Regions from separate parts of the Streptomyces sp. NPDC040622 genome, predicted to be linked through region 1. Evidence: riboswitches for the same ligand, from Rfam matches in the RefSeq annotation. Region 1 holds a riboswitch; each other region holds the start of a gene.

Region 1 (4,153 bases):
CGGCAGAGTCCGGACTGTGGAAGGCCATCCGGAGATTGGAGTCCCTGGCACCGACCTTCGTCTCCGTGACGTACGGCGCAGGCGGGTCGACGCGCGGACGGACGATCAACGTCACGGGTCGGATCGCGCAGGAGACCACGCTCACGCCCGTCGCCCATCTGACAGCGGTGGACCACAGCGTCGCGGAGTTGCGGAACATCCTCGGACACTACGCCGACCAGGGTGTACGTAACATTCTTGCCCTTCGCGGCGACCCACCGGGCGACCCTCTCGGCACCTGGACGCGGCATCCGCGAGGCGTGCACTACGCCGCCGAGTTGGTCAGCCTCATCAAGGAGTCCGGGAACTTCTGCGTCGGGGTGGCGGCCTTCCCCGAGATGCATCCTCGTTCCGGTGATCGTGACAGCGATGTCCGGCATTTCGTCGAGAAGTGTCGCGCCGGAGCCGATTACGCCATCACGCAGATGTTTTTCGACGTGGACGACTATCTGCGTTTCCGTGATCTCGTCGTCGCCGCGGGATGCGACACGCCCATCATTCCGGAAATCATGCCGGTGACGACCATCCGTTCTCTCCGGCGCATTCCTACGCTCTCGACCGCAGCTATTCCCGAGCACCTTGCCGACCGTATGCTCGACGCGGAAGAGGACCCCGCCGCGGTCAGAGCACTGGGAATTGAACACGCCACAGAAATGTGTCGCCGACTGATCGAGGCGGAGGCACCGGGCCTGCATTTCATGACGATGAACTTCTCCACCGTGACCATGGAGATCTATCAGAACCTGGGGCTCGGTCCCGGACTTCGGGCCTGAGCCGGGGGTACCGGCCACCGCTGCGGCGGCCGGCCCCGGACAGCGGTGGCATCAACCGCCGTAGCGCAGCGCGATCGTGTCGCCCGCCTTGATCACCGTGCCCCGGCTCGCCGCCGCGGCCGCGCCGCCGTCGATGCTCGACTTCCAGGTCGCACCACCGCTGTTCGGCTTGCTGTTCACCGAGGTGATGGCGCCGCCGCCACTGCCGGGCGCCACCTCGGTGACGCAGCCCGCGGGTGCGGCGGAGGTCTTCGCCGCGTCCAGCACCGCCCCGAGCGTGGCGGTGGCGGCGGTCGGCGTGAAGGTGACGGAGCAGACCTTGAGCGCGGTGCCGTCGTCGACGCTCAGGGCGAGGCTGGTCCGGGTGCCGGGGGTGAAGGCGGTGGTCGCCGTCCAGCGCGGAGCGCCTGCGGTGACGGGGGTCGGGGGCGCGGGCGCGAAGCCGCCTCCCGCGACGGCGCGCAGGCCGTCGATGGAGGCGTAGGCGGACGGAGTGGTGTCGGTGGGCAGGTACTTGAAGCCGCCGCCGGGCTTGAACTGCTGGGCGATCAGGAAGTCGACGGGGGTCTTGCCCGCCCGGGTGAGGAAGTCACCGGTCTGCGGGTTGATGCCGCAGGCGTTCAGCCCGGCGACGGCCCAGCCGTTGGAGTCGGTGTTGGCGCCGAACATCGCGTCGAAGGCCCCGGAGTTGTTGATCAGCTTCGACTTGAGGAAGCTCTTCGCCTTGGTGACGGCAGGGTCGGTGGCCGGTACCCCGGAGACGCACAGGGAGGCCATGGCGGCGCCGGTCATGTCGATGTCGCCGGGTGCCGCGAGCGCGTCGGGGTCGCCCTCGGCCTTGCTGAAGTTCCAGCCCCCGTCGTCGTGCTGGTTCGCGCGGACGGTGCTGACGGACCGGTCGAGCAGAGCCTGGGGCACGCGCTGGGCGCCGGACGGCGTCTTGGCACCCGCGAGCGAGAGGAGCGCGAACACCGTTCCGTTGAAGTTGCTGGGCGAACCCCAGTAGCCGGGCGCGGAGTTCTGCCAGTACGCGTAGGTGTCGGCGATCAGGTTGCGGCTCGCGGAGACCCGGGCCGGGTCGATGCCCGCCGCGTAGGCGTTGATGATGCCGCGCTCGTAGTCGGTGACCACCGGCGACGTGCCGGGCCAGCCATCGGCGGCCAGGTGGGCGCGGTACACGGTGCGGGCGTTCTTCGTGGTGTCGCCGCCCGGTGCGACGTCGACGGCCGCCGTGCCCGCCGCGGCGAGGGCTGAGAACGCCCACTCGTTGGACAGACCCGTGCCCGCGTAGGAGCCGTCGGCGCCCTGGAGGGATCTGAGGTACGTCACGCCATTCGTCTTGGACGTGGCTGTCTGGCCGGGCGTGGTGGTCGCCGCGGCGGGCGACGCGGCCAGGACGAGCACGGTGAGGGCCACGGGGACGGCCGGCAGCATACGGCGGGCAACGACGTGGGCGGAGGTCATGGCGGGGTTACTCCCGGGGGAAGGGGGCGCCGGCCGCACGTCTCCCTCCCGCCGGACGCACGTACGAGAACGCACGCGGACCTGGCCGGACGACACGTGGCCGTCGCCCGAGCGCGAGGTGCGACGTCCTTGGATTGCAGGGCCGGTCGGGCATTCGGGCTCGTCCCGGCCCTCCGGCCGGTCCACACCGCTGCGCGTCAGCTCTGGATTCGCACCAGATTCCCCCGCTCGGCAGCACGGGACGTTACTCGAACCTCACAGGTCCCGCACACCCTTGTCACCTCATTCGTAACTGTGCTCTAATTCGCCCGAATCTGAACTCAGTTAACAGGGGAAGCCGGTCGAAGTCCGGCGCTGACCCGCAACCGTAGGTTCGCCGAGCACCTCAAGTGCGCGGCGGGCGAGCCGGATTACCTGGACTGAGGGACAAGTGACTGACGCCGTCGCGGACTACGGCGTGGTACGGACGGTTCCTCCACGAGGAACCTCGGCCCCCGGGCCGCCTATCACGTGCGGGACCGCCACGGATGAAGCCCAGGGGGGCAGTGGTGGGGCACAGAGGCGGGAGACGGGGCCGGGGCGTGCGCGCGAGATACGTCTCATTGCTGTGTACGGCCACCCTGGCAGTGGGCGGCGGCGCGCTCCTGCTCAACGGCGCCACCCCCGCGGCCGCCGACCCGATCGAGAGCTGCACCGCCACCAAGGGCGCGGTCGTCGCGGTGGACTTCGGCGACTGGGGAGGAGGCGTCGTCCGAGGCTGCGACGCCACCCCCACCACCGGCTACGACCTGCTGCACGAGGCCGGATTCAGCACTGCGGGGACCCGGCACGACGGCCCCGCCTTCATCTGCCGCCTGGGACACCAGGAGTTCGACTCCGGTAGGCAGTACCCGACGCGGGACGAGGAGGAGTGCAAGCTCACCCCGCCCGCGTCCGCCTACTGGTCGTACTGGATCGCGCCGCGCGGCCAGGACTACTGGACGTACAGCCCGCTCGGCGCCATGAGCCGGCAGCCGAAGAACGGCTCAGTGGAGGCGTGGGTGTTCGGCGCGACCGACCCGGACGGCACGAGCGGCGGTCCGTCGTTCACGCCCGCCCAGGTCAGGGCGGGCGGCCAGAGCGACCCCGGCGACAACCCGCCCGACGTCGAGCGCGCCGAGGTGGACCTCGACGCGGCGGACGCCTGGCTCAGGAGCAGACTCACCGAGGGCGACCACATCCGCGACGAGGGGACAGCGGGCGCCGACCTCTACCAGACGGCGCACACCGCCCTCGCGCTCGCCGCCTCCGGTGGCCGCGGTACCGCGCTCACCCGGACGACGTCCTATCTCGCGGCGCGCACCGAGGAGTTCGCCTACCCGCAGGGCCCCGGCAAGGACCCGAACCCGGCGGGCGCGGCCCTGCTCGCGCTCCTCGCCGAGAGCAACGGGGGCGACCCGCACTCCTTTGGCGGCCACGACCTCGTCGGCGACCTGGGAAGGAGCGTGTGCGCCGGCGGCGGCACGGACGCCTGCGTCGCCAAGGGGGATTTTCCCGCCGTGGGTGACGTGGAGACCCAGGCCCTCGCCGTGCTCGCGCTGCACCGCGCGGGCCGGAAGATCCCCGCCGACGCGGTCGCCCGCGTGGCCGCCCACCAGTGCAAGGACGGCGGCTTCAGCCCCACACTGCTGCGCGACGGTCAGACCTGCACCTACAGCGACCCCGCCACCACCCCGTACGCGGTCATCGCCCTCCAGCAGGCGGGCGGGTACTCCGATGTCGTGGCGAAGGCGCGCAAGAACCTGCGGGACGCCCAACTGCCCACCGGCGCGTACGGCGCCTACCCGGGCGTGACCACGGGTGACATCAGCGCCACCGGCAGATCGGCCCAGGCCCTG
Region 2 (4,153 bases), on a different contig from region 1:
CTCGCACAGCCGGTTGTAATAGCTGTAGAGGCTTTCCTTGTGCCCGGCCTTGTCCTTGAAGGGGATGACCTTCAGCGAGGGGTCCATCGTCTTGCGGGTCAGGACGCCCTTCATCTCCAGGAAGGGGAGGAGCGACTCCTCCAGGTCGTTGCGGTACGTCGTGTTGTCCGCGTCGAAGACGGCGTACGCGCCCTTGTGGTCGTTCCGCGCGATGACCTTGCCGAGCTTCTTCGCGACGGGCTTCGGCCAGTGCGACAGCTCACGGGCCGTGGCCGCCGAGGTGTCGGCGGCCGTCGCCTGGCTCGTCGGCCACAGGGCGCCGCCCGCGAGGACGGCGGCGGCGAGCGCCCCCGTGGTGCCGATGACGGCCAGCTTGCTCTTTGCCCGTACTGCCATGTCTCTACGTCCCTGCCGTTCCCTGAGAGCGATCTGCGGCCCCGTCCGGAGCGGCGCGCAATGCTATGGGGCGGGGCGGGCATTTCCCATGATCGAAGTCACCGTGGCCGGGGGGCATGGGTGAGATGAACACGGGTAGCCGAATGAGACTCCGAAAAGGCCTCCCGTGGCCACGGCCTCCCACGGCCTCCGGTCACCCGTGCCTCGGCCGCTGCCGCTGCCGCGCATACTGGAACACATGGGCTCCCGTGAGTTCGTCCGGACCGTTCCCCGGCTCGACGGCATGGTCGTCTCCGCGGTCGGCTACCGCACCGCGGGGCAGCGCCCCGCCCTGCACCGGGGCCTGCCGTCCCCGTACCTGACCGTGATCTTCTCCCTGGACGGCCCCATCGTCACCGGCGCGACCCCCGACGGGGCGTGGGGCCCCGGCGCGGCGCGCACCGACATCGTCGTCGGCGGCCTGCACCAGAGCCCCGCCTACGTCGTCCAGCCCGAGCACGAGGCCGGCATCCAGCTCGCCGTGCACCCCCTCGCGGCCCGCGCGCTCCTCGGGCTGCCCGCGGCGGACCTGGCCGGCCAACTCGTCGTCGGCGGCACCGACGTCCTGGGCGCGTACGCGGGCGAGGTCCGCGAGCGGCTGTGCGCGCTCGACCGCTGGGAGGACCGCTTCGACCTGCTCTCCGCCTACCTGAGGCGGCGCGCGGCGGACGACCGCACCACCGCTCCCGTACGCCCGGAGGTCGCCGAGGCCTGGGCGTGGCTCGCCCGGCACCGGGGCGCGGGCACCCTGGGCGGCCTGTCCCGGCACGTCGCGCTCAGCGAACGCCGGCTGACGGCGTTGTTCCGCGCCGAGACCGGCCTGAGCCCCAAACAGGCCGCCCGCCTGATGCGCTTCCAGCACGCCAAGTCCGCCGTGACCCGTGCCGTAGCGGCGGGCGCACCGCCCGACCTGGCCGGGGTCGCGGCCGACACCGGCTACTACGACCACTCCCACCTGGTCCGCGACTTCCAGCAGTACACAGGGTCGAGCCCGACCCGCTGGCTGGCCGAAGAGTGCCGGAATATCCAAGCCGGGGCGCACGGCACGGGCGAAGACTCGAAGGCATGAACACCACGCCTGACACGACGCCTGACGCGACACCTGGCCCCACGCCTGACACGACACCTGCCCCCACACCTGACCCCACGCCGAATTCCGCATCCGGCACGACCACGGAGAAGCAGGGGCTCAGCACGCCCCCTCCCGCCATCTGGCCGGCCCTCCAGGCGGAGGACGCCTCCGCGCTGATCGACTTCCTCGTCGGCACCGTCGGTTTCCTGCGCACCGCCGTCTACGAGGACGGGGGCCGCGTGGCCCACGCCCAGCTGGACTGGCCCGAGGGCGGCGGCGTCATGCTCGGCTCGTACGATCCGGCCGCCGCGGCCACCTGCGGAAAGCCCGGCACTGCGGGCGCCTATGTCGTCACCGGCCAGGTGGACGACCTGTACCGCAGGCTCACGGCGGCGGGCGTGAAGGTCACCGCTGAGATCGAGGACAAGCCGTACGGCAGCCGCGAATTCGGCATCGAGGACCCGGAGGGAAACCGCTGGTCGTTCGGCACGTACCGGGGCGAGCCCCGGCCCTGACCGGCGATCCGGGCCAGGACCGGCCGCGTGATAACTTGCGCAAGCCAGTCAAACCCACACCTGGGCCAGGGAATCCGGTGCAAGACCGGAACTGACGCGCAGCGGTGAGGGGGACGGGCGGGGCCACGGCCACTGGGCGTCCACGGACGCCCGGGAAGGCGCCCCGTCCGGCCGATCCCGAGTCCGAAGACCTGCTGGCGCCTCCGCTCGCACACCGGGCGGCGGAGGACGTGACGCAGGCCAGGCTCCGCGTATGAGCCGTGACATCCAAGGGATCCCGTGTCCTCGACAGCCCGTATATCCGCTCGTGCATCGGCTCGCGCATCCGCTATATCCGCTCGCGCATCAGCTCGTACGTCCGCCCTGCTCTGCGTCGGAGCGCTCGTGCTCACCGCGTGCGGCGACGGCTCCACGAGCAAGCCCGCGAACCGGGCGGACCGGAGCGCCGACGGCTATCCGGTCACGGTCGCCTCCTGCGGCAAGGAGGCGAAGGTCGAGGCCCCGCCGCGCCGCGCCGTCTCCCTGGACCAGGGCTCCTCGGAGATCCTGCTCTCCCTCGGCCTCGCCGACCGCATGGTGGGCACCGGCACCTGGACCGACCCGGTCCTGAAGAACCTCGCGAAGGACAACGCGAAGGTGGAGCGGCTCGCCGACCGCTACCCGTCGCTGGAGAAGGTCCTCTCCAAGGAGCCGGACTTCGTCAGCGCCTCCTTCCTCTACACGGTCGGCAAGGGGGGCGTCGCCGACCGTACGAAGTTCACCGAACTCGGCGTACCCGTCTACGTCTCGCCCTCCGACTGTGCCGGCAAGGACAACGACGGCGGCGGCGACGGAAAGCGCGTCAAGACCCTCACCATGGACACGGTCTACGGCGAGGTGCGCGACCTGGCGAAGGTCTTCGGCGTCCAGAAGCGCGGGGAGCGGCTGATCGCCGACCTGCGGCGCCGGGTCACCAAGGCCACCAAGGACATCGACGCCTCCGACGCGACGCTCCTCTACTGGTTCGCCAACTCCGACGCCCCCTACCTGGCGGGCTGCTGCGGCGCCCCCGGCATCATCACCCGCGAACTCGGCGCGAAGAACGTCTTCGACGACACCCGCGAGGAGTGGCCCCAGATCAACTGGGAGACCGTCGCCGACCGCGACCCCGACGTCCTCGTCCTCGGCGATCTCACCCGCAAGTCCCAGTCGGCGGAGAGCGCCGCGGCGAAGATCAAGTTCCTGGAGTCCAACCCGGCGACCAAGAACCTGACCGCGGTGAAGAAGAAGCGGTACGTGCTGCTCAGCGGCCAGGCCATGAACCCCTCGATCCGCACGGTCGACGGCATCGAGCAAGTGGCCGCGGGGCTGCGGAAGTTCGGGCTCGCCAAGTGAGCGGGGCGGCGCCCGGCAAGGAGAGCGCTCCTGAGCCGGTGGCATCGGAGCGGAAGCGGAAGCGGGACCTGGAGCGGGGCCTGGACCGAGACCTGGACATGGACCGGGACCGGAACCGGGACCGGGACCGGGGCCTGGACCGGAACCTGGACCTGGACCGGGACCTGGACCTGGACCTGGACCTGGACCTGGACCTGGACCGAGAACAGGACCAGGGCCGAGACCGGGGCCTGGACCGAGACCTGGACATGGACCGGGACCGGGACCTGGACCGAGAACAGGACGGGGACCTGGATCAAGGCCGGGAACCGGCAGTCCCGGCCGACCTCAGGGGCCGGACCGGCCGGACCGGCCGCACCGGCCTGCGCCTCGGCCTGCTCTGGCTGGCCGGCGCCGCCGCGCTCGTCCTCTCGGTGTCCGTGGCCGTCACCATCGGCCCCGCGGACATCTCCGTGCCCGACGTGTGGTCGACCGTCGCGGCCCACCTCGGCTGGGGCGAGACCCCGCTCACGCCGATCAGGGACGGCATCGTCTGGAACCTGCGGATGCCGCGCACCCTGCTCGCCGCGGTCTGCGGCGCGGGCCTCGCGGTCTGCGGCGCTGTCATGCAGTCCCTGCTCCGCAACCCCCTCGCCGACCCGTTCGTGCTCGGGGTGTCGTCCGGGGCGTCCACGGGAGCGGTCGCGGTCGTCGTCCTCGGCGTCGGCGGGGGAGTGGTGTCGATCTCGGCGGGCGCCTTCGCGGGCGCGGTCTGCTC
Region 3 (4,153 bases), on a different contig from region 1:
CCTGTTCGCTCAGCGGATCCTCAAATCCGGATAACGATCGCGTCACTTCAATGACCGCCTTTGCGATGTCAAGGGCGCTTTGTCCGCTTCTACCTGTGGCCTGCGCCACAGGTGGCTCATTCCCTCACTGTTGCCGCCGTGATAAATCTTCACGACCGCTCGGCGACGCCACCCATGTCGCCGGGGGCGCTCGGGCCGGCAGACCGTCGGTAGCACTCCATCCATATCCGGGGGGATCAGGACCTGATCCGCAGCCACAACGCAGATGTGCGGGCGCGGATCAGCATGGAGAAAGGCGTCACCATGACCTCAGTGCAGGTCGAAGAGCACCACGACGACCACGGCGGCAATGGGGTCGTGCAGGACTCGTCCGGCGAGGGCGAGGGGTACCAGCGCGGGCTCGGAGCCCGGCAGATCCAGATGATCGCGATCGGCGGTGCCATCGGCACCGGCCTGTTCCTCGGCGCGGGCAAGGCCATCCACAAGGCCGGACCGAGCCTCATCCTGGCGTACGCCATCGCGGGCCTCGTCATCTTCTTCATCATGCGGGCCCTCGGCGAGCTCCTCATGTACCGCCCCGTGTCCGGCTCCTTCTCGGAGTACGCACGCGAGTTCATGGGCCCGTTCTTCGGATTCGTCACCGGCTGGACGTACTGGCTCTTCTGGGTCGTCACCGGCATCACCGAAGTCACCGCGGCCGCCCAGTACATGCAGTACTGGACACACGACTCATTCCCGCAATGGGCCTACGCGCTGGTCTTCACCGTCATCCTGTACGGCGCGAACCTCATCTCCGTGAAGCTCTTCGGCGAGCTGGAGTTCTGGTTCTCGATGGTCAAGGTCACCGCCATCATCGGCATGATCCTGATCTGCGTCGGCATCCTCACCGTCGGCTTCTCCGACGCCGGCGACACCGCGTCCGTCACCCACCTGTGGGACCAGGGCGGCTTCTTCCCGAACGGCATCGGCTCCACGCTGATGACCCTGCAGATCGTGATGTTCGCCTTCCTCGCCGTCGAGCTCGTCGGCGTCACCGCGGGCGAGTCCAAGGACCCGAAGACCGTCCTGCCCAAGGCCATCAACACCGTGCCGTGGCGCATCGCCGTCTTCTACGTCGGCGCGCTCATCATGATCCTCTCGGTCGTCCCGTGGACGGAGTTCGTGCCGGGCGTCTCGCCGTTCGTCGCCGCCTTCGACAAGATGGGCCTCGGCGTCGGCGCCGCGATCGTCAACTTCGTCGTCCTGACCGCCGCGCTCTCCTCCTGCAACTCCGGCATGTACTCCACCGGCCGCATGCTGCGCGACCTCGCGATGAACGGCCAGGGCCCGAAGCTCTTCACCAAGCTCACGAAGAACGGCCTGCCGCTGATCGGCACCACGGTCTCCGCCGCGTTCATGCTGGTCGGCGTCTGGATCAACTACCAGTGGCCCGGCGAGGCGTTCAACTACGTCGTCTCCTTCGCGACCATCTCCGGCATGTGGGCCTGGATCATGATCCTGTGCTGCCAGATCCGCTACCGCCGCAAGGCCGACCGGGGCGAGCTGCCCCAGTCCACCTTCCGCGCCCCGGGCGCCCCGTACACCAGCTGGTTCGCGCTCGCCTTCATCGGCATGGTCATCGTGATGATGGGCGTCGACAAGGACGCGCGGATCTCGCTGTACGCCGCCCCGGTCTGGGCCGCGATCCTCACGGTCTCCTACCTGGTCCTCAAGAGCCGCAACCCGCAGGCCGCGGCCTTCAGCAAGCGCAAGGTGAGCGCCGGCAGCACCGGCAGCGCCGACGGCACCGACAGCACCGACAGCGCTGACAGCATCGACAAGGACTGACGACGGCGCTCCCCGGAGCCGCCCCGTCCAGCATGCGGGCCCGCGCGTACCACACTTCGGTACGCGCGGGCCCCTCTGCTTATCCTGGCTGCCATGCTGACCATCACCCAGGCCCTCCACGACCAGATCGTCGCGCACGCGCGCCAGGACCACCCCGACGAGGCCTGCGGCGTGGTCGCGGGCCCCGAGGGCACCGGCCGCCCCGAGCGGTTCATCCCGATGCTGAACGCCGCGCGTTCGCCCACGTTCTACGAGTTCGACTCGGGTGACCTGCTCAAGCTCTACCGCGAGATGGACGACCGCGACGAGGAGCCGGTGATCGTCTACCACTCGCACACGGCGACCGAGGCCTACCCCTCGCGCACCGACATCACGTACGCCAACGAGCCCGGCGCGCACTACGTCCTGGTCTCCACGGCGGACACCGACGACGCGGGCCCCTTCCAGTTCCGCTCGTACCGGATCGTGGACGGGACGGTCACGGAGGAAGACGTGCAGGTCGTCCAGGCATACTGAGCCACGACCCAGAAGGCGGCGGGAGCCAGGAAGCCGGTGCGAACCCGGCACGGTCCCGCCACTGTGACCCCGCCCTTCCCCGAGCTCCCGACTCCGCTCGGGCAGGGGAGACCCCGATCCGGGGCGGGGGAGTCAGGAACTGACCTGCCGCCTTCCTCCACGCAACGCAGGGGACGCGGAAATCCCCTGGAGGAGGCAGCTCAGCCATGTCCCGCCGCCACACCGGCATACGCGCGCTCGCCGCGACCGCCCTGCTCGTCCCGCTCGCCGCGTGCTCCTCCTCGGACTCCGACGCCGGCACCGGGTCCGCGGCCCAGGCCGCCGGATTCCCGTACACCGTCACCAACTGCGGTGTCCGGACGACGTACGACGCACCCCCGAAGCGCGCCGTCACCATGAACCAGCACGCCACCGAAGTGATGCTGGAGCTCGGCCTCAAGGACCGCATCGCAGGGACCGCCTACCTCGACGACCAGGTGCTTCCGCGGTACGAGAAGGCGTACAAGTCCCTCCCCGTGATCGCCGAGGAGTACCCCTCCTACGAGAAGCTGCTCTCCGCCAACCCCGACTTCGTGTACGGCGGCTACGCGAGTGCCTTCCTCGCCGGTGACGGCCGCAGCCGCTCGGCGCTCGCCAAGTCCGGCATCGAGAGCCGCCTCAACGTCGAGGGCTGCGCCGAGCGCCCCGTCTCCATGGACGACGTCTACCGCGAGGTCCGCGAGGTCGGCGCCACCTTCGGGGTGCGGGACCGCGCCGCTGCGTGGGTGAAGGGCGCCCGGCGCGAACTGGCCGCCACCGCCGAGAAGTCCCGGGGCAAGAAGCGGCCGTCCGTCTTCGTCTACGACAGCGGCGACAAGACCGCGTTCACGGCGGGCGGCCGGGGCATCGGCAACGACATCATCGAGCGGGCGGGCGGCCGCAACGTCTTCGGCGACGTGGACAAGTCCTTCAGCGACGCGTCCTGGGAGAAGGTCGTCGAACGCAAGCCCGAGACCATCCTGATCCTCGACTACGGCGCCACCACGGTCGACCAGAAGAAGAAGCGCCTCCTGGACGACCCGGCCCTCCAGGACGTCCCCGCCGTCAAGAACAAGAGCTTCGCGGTCCTGCGTCTTTCGGACGTGGTCACCGGCGTACGAGCACCGGAGGCGGTGAGGAAGCTGGCGGCGCAGCTGTGAGGGCTGTCGAGTCCGGGGGCGGAGGTGTCAGGCCCGTCCGGCGACCGAGGACGGGCCCGAAGGGCGATCGACCGGGCGCACGGGGACGCACGCTGACCGTCCTGACGGTCCTCACGGTCGCCCTCGCGGGAGCGATCGTCGCCGGCCTCGCGCTCGGCTCCGTCCGCATCCCGCCGGGAGACGTCCTCCAGATCCTGTCGGGGAGAGCGGAGCCCTCCCCGTTCCGCACCATCGTCCTGGACGTGCGGCTCCCGAGGGTCATCCTCGGAGCCACCGTCGGCGCCGGACTCGCCGTCATCGGCACCGTCCTGCAGGCGCTGGTCCGCAACCCCCTCGCCGACCCGTTCCTGCTCGGCGTCTCCTCGGGCGCCTCCGTCGGCGCGGTCTGCGCGATCGTGCTCGGCGGCGTCTTCGGTCTCGGCGCGGCCCTGTCGAGCGCCGTCACGATCCCGGCCGCCTCCTTCGCGGGCGCCCTGGTCTCCCTGGTCCTCGTCTACGCCCTCGCCAGGGGAGGTGGCGGCAGCTTCGCCACCGGGCGCCTGATCCTCGCGGGCGTCGCCGTCTCGTACATCCTGACCGCGCTGACCAGCCTCATCCTGGTCACCGCCGACAGCGCGGACCACCTCAAGGAA
Region 4 (4,153 bases), 340 kb from region 1:
GAACAGGCCGGCGAGCTCGGCCATCGCGGGCGGCGGCGAGTTGAGGTCGGCCTCCCCGGCCAGCACCAGGACCGGGGAGCCGAACCGGGCGAGCGCGGCACGGGTGGCCGCGGGATCGTAGGCGCCCTCGGCCCCGAACGCGGCGGCGGCCTCGTCGTTGCGCTGCCCGTCCTCGGCGGCGTGGTGGGCCCGGGCCGCCGCGTCCCAGCGGCCGTACGCGAAGGGAGCGATGGCGGCGAAGGCCTCGGCGGTCACCTGTCCGGCCACGAGGGCCTCCAGGGCCGCGAACGCCGCGGGGAACCACGGTTCGTCCCGGCGCAGGAGCGCCGTCTCGCGCCGGACGTCCCCGGTCACGGGGATGCCGACGGCCATGACGCTCGGTGTGATCAGCGCGAGCCTGCCGACGCGCTCCGGGTGGCGGGCCGCGTACAGCACCGCGAGGTTCGCACCGGCGGAGTGCGCCAGCAGATCCACGGTCCGAAGACCCAGATGCTCGCGCAGCGCCTCGACGTCGTCCACGAGGCGGTCGCACCGGTAGGAGGCGGTGTCCTCAGGTACCGCGGAGTCGCCGGTGCCGCGGAGATCCAGCATGACCAGCGGGCGGTGCGCCGCGAGACCGCCGAGGTCACCGAGGTACGCGGACGCCTGCATCGGGCCGCCCGGCAGACAGATCACGGGCGGGAGCCCGAAGGACTCCCCGCCGCCCCCTCCGGTGTCCGTGTACACGTGGTAGGCGAGCTCGGTTTTGTCGGGCGCGGAGAAGGTAGGCATGGCCGAGACCCTGTCACCGGCGCCGGCCCGGCACAACCGGGTTACGCACGCGGAATCGCGCCTGGTCAGGCGGTGAGTGCCCGCTGGGCGCCGGCCGACAGGGACTCGTCGTCCGGGTGGGCGAGGACCGCCGGCGGACTCGACTCAGCACGCATGGGCCGGGGCTCCCTGCTGGTCCGCACCCCACTCCCGTGGAAACCCGGCGGAACCCTGCCGGTCGGGTGGACGCGGGCCGCCGGGCGGTCGGGCGGTCGGGCGGCCGGTGAAGTCCCGCGCGGAGAGGATCACCGGGTCGGTCGCTCCGCGGTCGGAACCGTGCGCGTAGGGGGGAGCGGGCAGCGAGGTGTGGCCGGCCACCACCGAGTCGCCCCGGGTGTGCCCGCGGGGCGCGGACGGTGGGGCGCGACGCGGGCGCGGGCCTGGCGATCACGGGGCCGGGGCCGGCGTTAGGGTGTGGCGCAAGCATCACCGTACGAAGCCAAAGTGAGTCAGCGTGTCCGCCTCCTTCCAGCCGGTCCTGGACCGCATCGCCGCCGAAATCGACGCAGCCCCGGGCCGGGGCCGCCCCGCCGACTACATCCCGGCCCTCGCCTCGGCGGACCCGAACCGCTTCGCCATGGCCGTCGCGGAGCTCGACGGGACGGTGTACGGCGTGGGGGACTGGCAGCACCCCTTCTCCACCCAGTCCATCACCAAGGTGTTCACGCTCGCCCTGGCGCTGTCCCTGGAGGACGACGCCCTGTGGGAGCACGTGGGGCGCGAGCCGTCCGGGAACCCCTTCAACTCCCTGGTCCAGCTGGAGTACGAGAACGGTATCCCCCGCAATCCGTTCATCAACGCGGGCGCGCTCGTCGTCACCGACCGCCTCCACACCCTGACCGGCGACGCCTCCGGCGCCCTGCGCGCCTTCCTGCGCGCCGAGTCCGGCAACCCGGACCTGACCTTCGACGACGAGGTCGCCGCCTCGGAGGCCGCCCACGGCGACAGGAACGCCGCGCTGGCGCACTTCATGGCGTCGTACGGCAACATCTCCAACCCGGTCCCCGACCTCCTCGACCAGTACATCCGCCAGTGCGCCGTCGCGGCGTCCTGCGGCGACCTGGCGCTGGCCGCCGGGTTCCTGGCCCGCCACGGGATAAGGGCCGACGGCTCCACGCTCCTGACCCGCAGCCGCGCCAAGCAGGTCAACGCGGTGATGCTGACGTGCGGCACCTACGACGCGGCCGGCGACTTCGCCCATCGGGTGGGGCTGCCCGGCAAGAGCGGGGTGGGCGGCGGCATCATCGCGGTCGTGCCCGGCCGGTGCACGGTGTGCGTGTGGAGCCCGGGCCTCGACGAGCGCGGCAACTCGGTGGCCGGTGTGGCGGCACTGGACCGCTTCACGACGCTCACGGGTCTCTCCATCTTCTGACTGCCCTCTTCTCGCTTCTGGCTTCTGGCTTCCGAGTTCTGACGGCGACGCCTCCGGCGGCCGAGTCGTGCGCGGCCGCCGGGCCCAAAGTCCCCCTCTCCAGGTCGAACGTCATCGACCCCGTTGTGCCGGGCATGTCGCGATGGCACCAGATGTAGTGTTTTTTCTGTCGGTTCGGCGGGGCGCTCACGAGCGTTCGCCGAGGCAACAGGGAACCCGGTGCGAATCCGGGGCTGCCCCGCAACGGTGAGTGGTCGCACAGCGGCCCGAGCCCGATACCTGCCGGCGTCCGCCTCCCGTGCCTCTCGTGCGGTGAGGACTCATCTCCGTACTGCCTCGTGGGAGGGCCGACGTGACGCAGATCGACGCCGTGGACTCGGTGACCGAGTATCTGGACCGCAGCGACTGGCGGGTCAACGCCAACGCGAACCAGGGTTATTCACTGGGCGGACTGATCCTCAACGCGGCGGGGAAGATCGTCGCCAACTACTGGCTGGACCAGGTCTACCCCGAGGCCGTCGGCCTGGCCCACCGCGAGGGCGACCTGCACATCCACGACCTGGACATGCTGTCCGGCTACTGCGCGGGCTGGTCGCTGCGCACGCTGCTCACCGAAGGGTTCAACGGTGTCCCCGGCCAGATCGACTCCGCCCCGCCCCGGCACTTCTCCTCCGCCGTCGGCCAGATCGTGAACTTCCTCGGCACGCTGCAGAACGAGTGGGCGGGCGCCCAGGCGTTCAGCTCCTTCGACACCTACATGGCCCCCTTCGTGCGCAAGGACTCCCTGACGTACGCCGAAGTCCGCCAGGGCGTGCAGGAGTTGGTGCACAACCTCAACGTGCCGTCCCGCTGGGGCACCCAGACGCCCTTCACCAACCTCACCTTCGACTGGACGTGCCCGCCCGACCTGCGCGAGGAGATACCGGTCATCGGAGGCCGCGAGACGGACTTCGCGTACGGGGAGCTCCAGGCGGAGATGGACCTGATCAACCGGGCGTACATCGAGGTGATGACGGCCGGCGACGCGACCGGGCGGGTCTTCACCTTCCCCATCCCGACCTACAACATCACCGCGGACTTCCCCTGGGAGAGCGAGAACGCCGAGCGGCTTTTCGTGATGACCGCGAAGTACGGGCTGCCGTACTTCCAGAACTTCGTCAACTCCGACCTGTCACCGCACCAGATCCGCTCGATGTGCTGCCGCCTCCAGCTGGACCTCACGGAACTGCTCAAACGCGGCAACGGTCTGTTCGGCAGCGCCGAGACCGGTTCCCTCGGGGTGGTCACCCTCAACTGCGCCCGGCTCGGCCATCTGCACGCCGGGGACGAGGCGGGACTCTTCGGCGCTCTCGACCGGCTGCTCGGGCTCGCCCGGGACAGCCTGGAGATCAAACGGGTCACTGTCCAGGCCCTGATCGACGGCGGCCTCTATCCGTACACCAAGCGCTACCTCGGCACCCTGCGCAACCACTTCTCCACCATCGGCGTGAACGGGATCAACGAGATGATCCGCAACTTCACGCACGACGCCCATGACATCACCTCGTCCGAGGGACACGCCCTCGCGCTGCGCCTGCTCACCCACGTACGGACGCGGATGGTGGAGTTCCAGGAGCGGACGGGTCACCTTTACAACATGGAGGCCACCCCGGCGGAGGGAACCACCTACCGGTTCGCCAAGGAGGACCGGCGCCGCTTCCCGGGGATCCTCCAGGCCGGTACGGACAGCAATCCGTACTACACCAACTCCTCGCAGCTGCCGGTCGGATGGACCGACGATCCCTTCGAGGCCCTGGAGATGCAGGACGAACTGCAGACCCAGTACACCGGCGGTACCGTCCTGCATCTGTACATGTCCGAGCGGCTCTCCGATGCCGAGGCCTGCCGCACTCTCGTGCGCCGGGCGGTGGAACGGTTCTCCCTGCTCTGTCTGACGGTCACCCCGACCTTCTCGATCTGCCCGGAGCACGG

The links. A riboswitch is a leader RNA that binds a small molecule or an ion and turns the genes downstream of it on or off. The one in region 1 is predicted to bind cobalamin.
Region 2: another riboswitch for cobalamin. It lies ahead of ACZ592_RS28225 (ABC transporter substrate-binding protein); the one in region 1 lies ahead of ACZ592_RS24795 (prenyltransferase/squalene oxidase repeat-containing protein).
Region 3: another riboswitch for cobalamin. It lies ahead of ACZ592_RS26270 (ABC transporter substrate-binding protein); the one in region 1 lies ahead of ACZ592_RS24795 (prenyltransferase/squalene oxidase repeat-containing protein).
Region 4: another riboswitch for cobalamin. It lies ahead of ACZ592_RS23265 (ribonucleoside triphosphate reductase); the one in region 1 lies ahead of ACZ592_RS24795 (prenyltransferase/squalene oxidase repeat-containing protein).

Annotation. Positions count from the first base shown of each region.
Region 1 covers NZ_JBVIXD010000008.1:347,049-351,201, forward strand. Annotated here, with positions in the region: gene metF (methylenetetrahydrofolate reductase [NAD(P)H]) at 1-812, shown strand, start outside; gene ACZ592_RS24795 (prenyltransferase/squalene oxidase repeat-containing protein) at 864-2,276, opposite strand; cobalamin riboswitch at 2,405-2,553, opposite strand; cobalamin riboswitch at 2,566-2,709, shown strand; gene ACZ592_RS24800 (prenyltransferase/squalene oxidase repeat-containing protein) at 2,804-4,153, shown strand, end outside.
Region 2 covers NZ_JBVIXD010000010.1:59,742-63,894, reverse strand. Annotated here, with positions in the region: gene ACZ592_RS28240 (HAD family hydrolase) at 1-396, opposite strand, end outside; gene ACZ592_RS28235 (AraC family transcriptional regulator) at 635-1,504, shown strand; gene ACZ592_RS28230 (VOC family protein) at 1,501-2,022, shown strand; cobalamin riboswitch at 2,051-2,235, shown strand; gene ACZ592_RS28225 (ABC transporter substrate-binding protein) at 2,407-3,396, shown strand; gene ACZ592_RS28220 (FecCD family ABC transporter permease) at 3,645-4,153, shown strand, end outside.
Region 3 covers NZ_JBVIXD010000009.1:145,884-150,036, forward strand. Annotated here, with positions in the region: gene ACZ592_RS26260 (amino acid permease) at 304-1,827, shown strand; gene ACZ592_RS26265 (M67 family metallopeptidase) at 1,921-2,343, shown strand; cobalamin riboswitch at 2,347-2,505, shown strand; gene ACZ592_RS26270 (ABC transporter substrate-binding protein) at 2,550-3,521, shown strand; gene ACZ592_RS26275 (FecCD family ABC transporter permease) at 3,614-4,153, shown strand, end outside.
Region 4 covers NZ_JBVIXD010000008.1:11,486-15,638, reverse strand. Annotated here, with positions in the region: gene ACZ592_RS23275 (alpha/beta fold hydrolase) at 1-771, opposite strand, end outside; gene ACZ592_RS23270 (glutaminase) at 1,265-2,182, shown strand; cobalamin riboswitch at 2,336-2,483, shown strand; gene ACZ592_RS23265 (ribonucleoside triphosphate reductase) at 2,535-4,153, shown strand, end outside.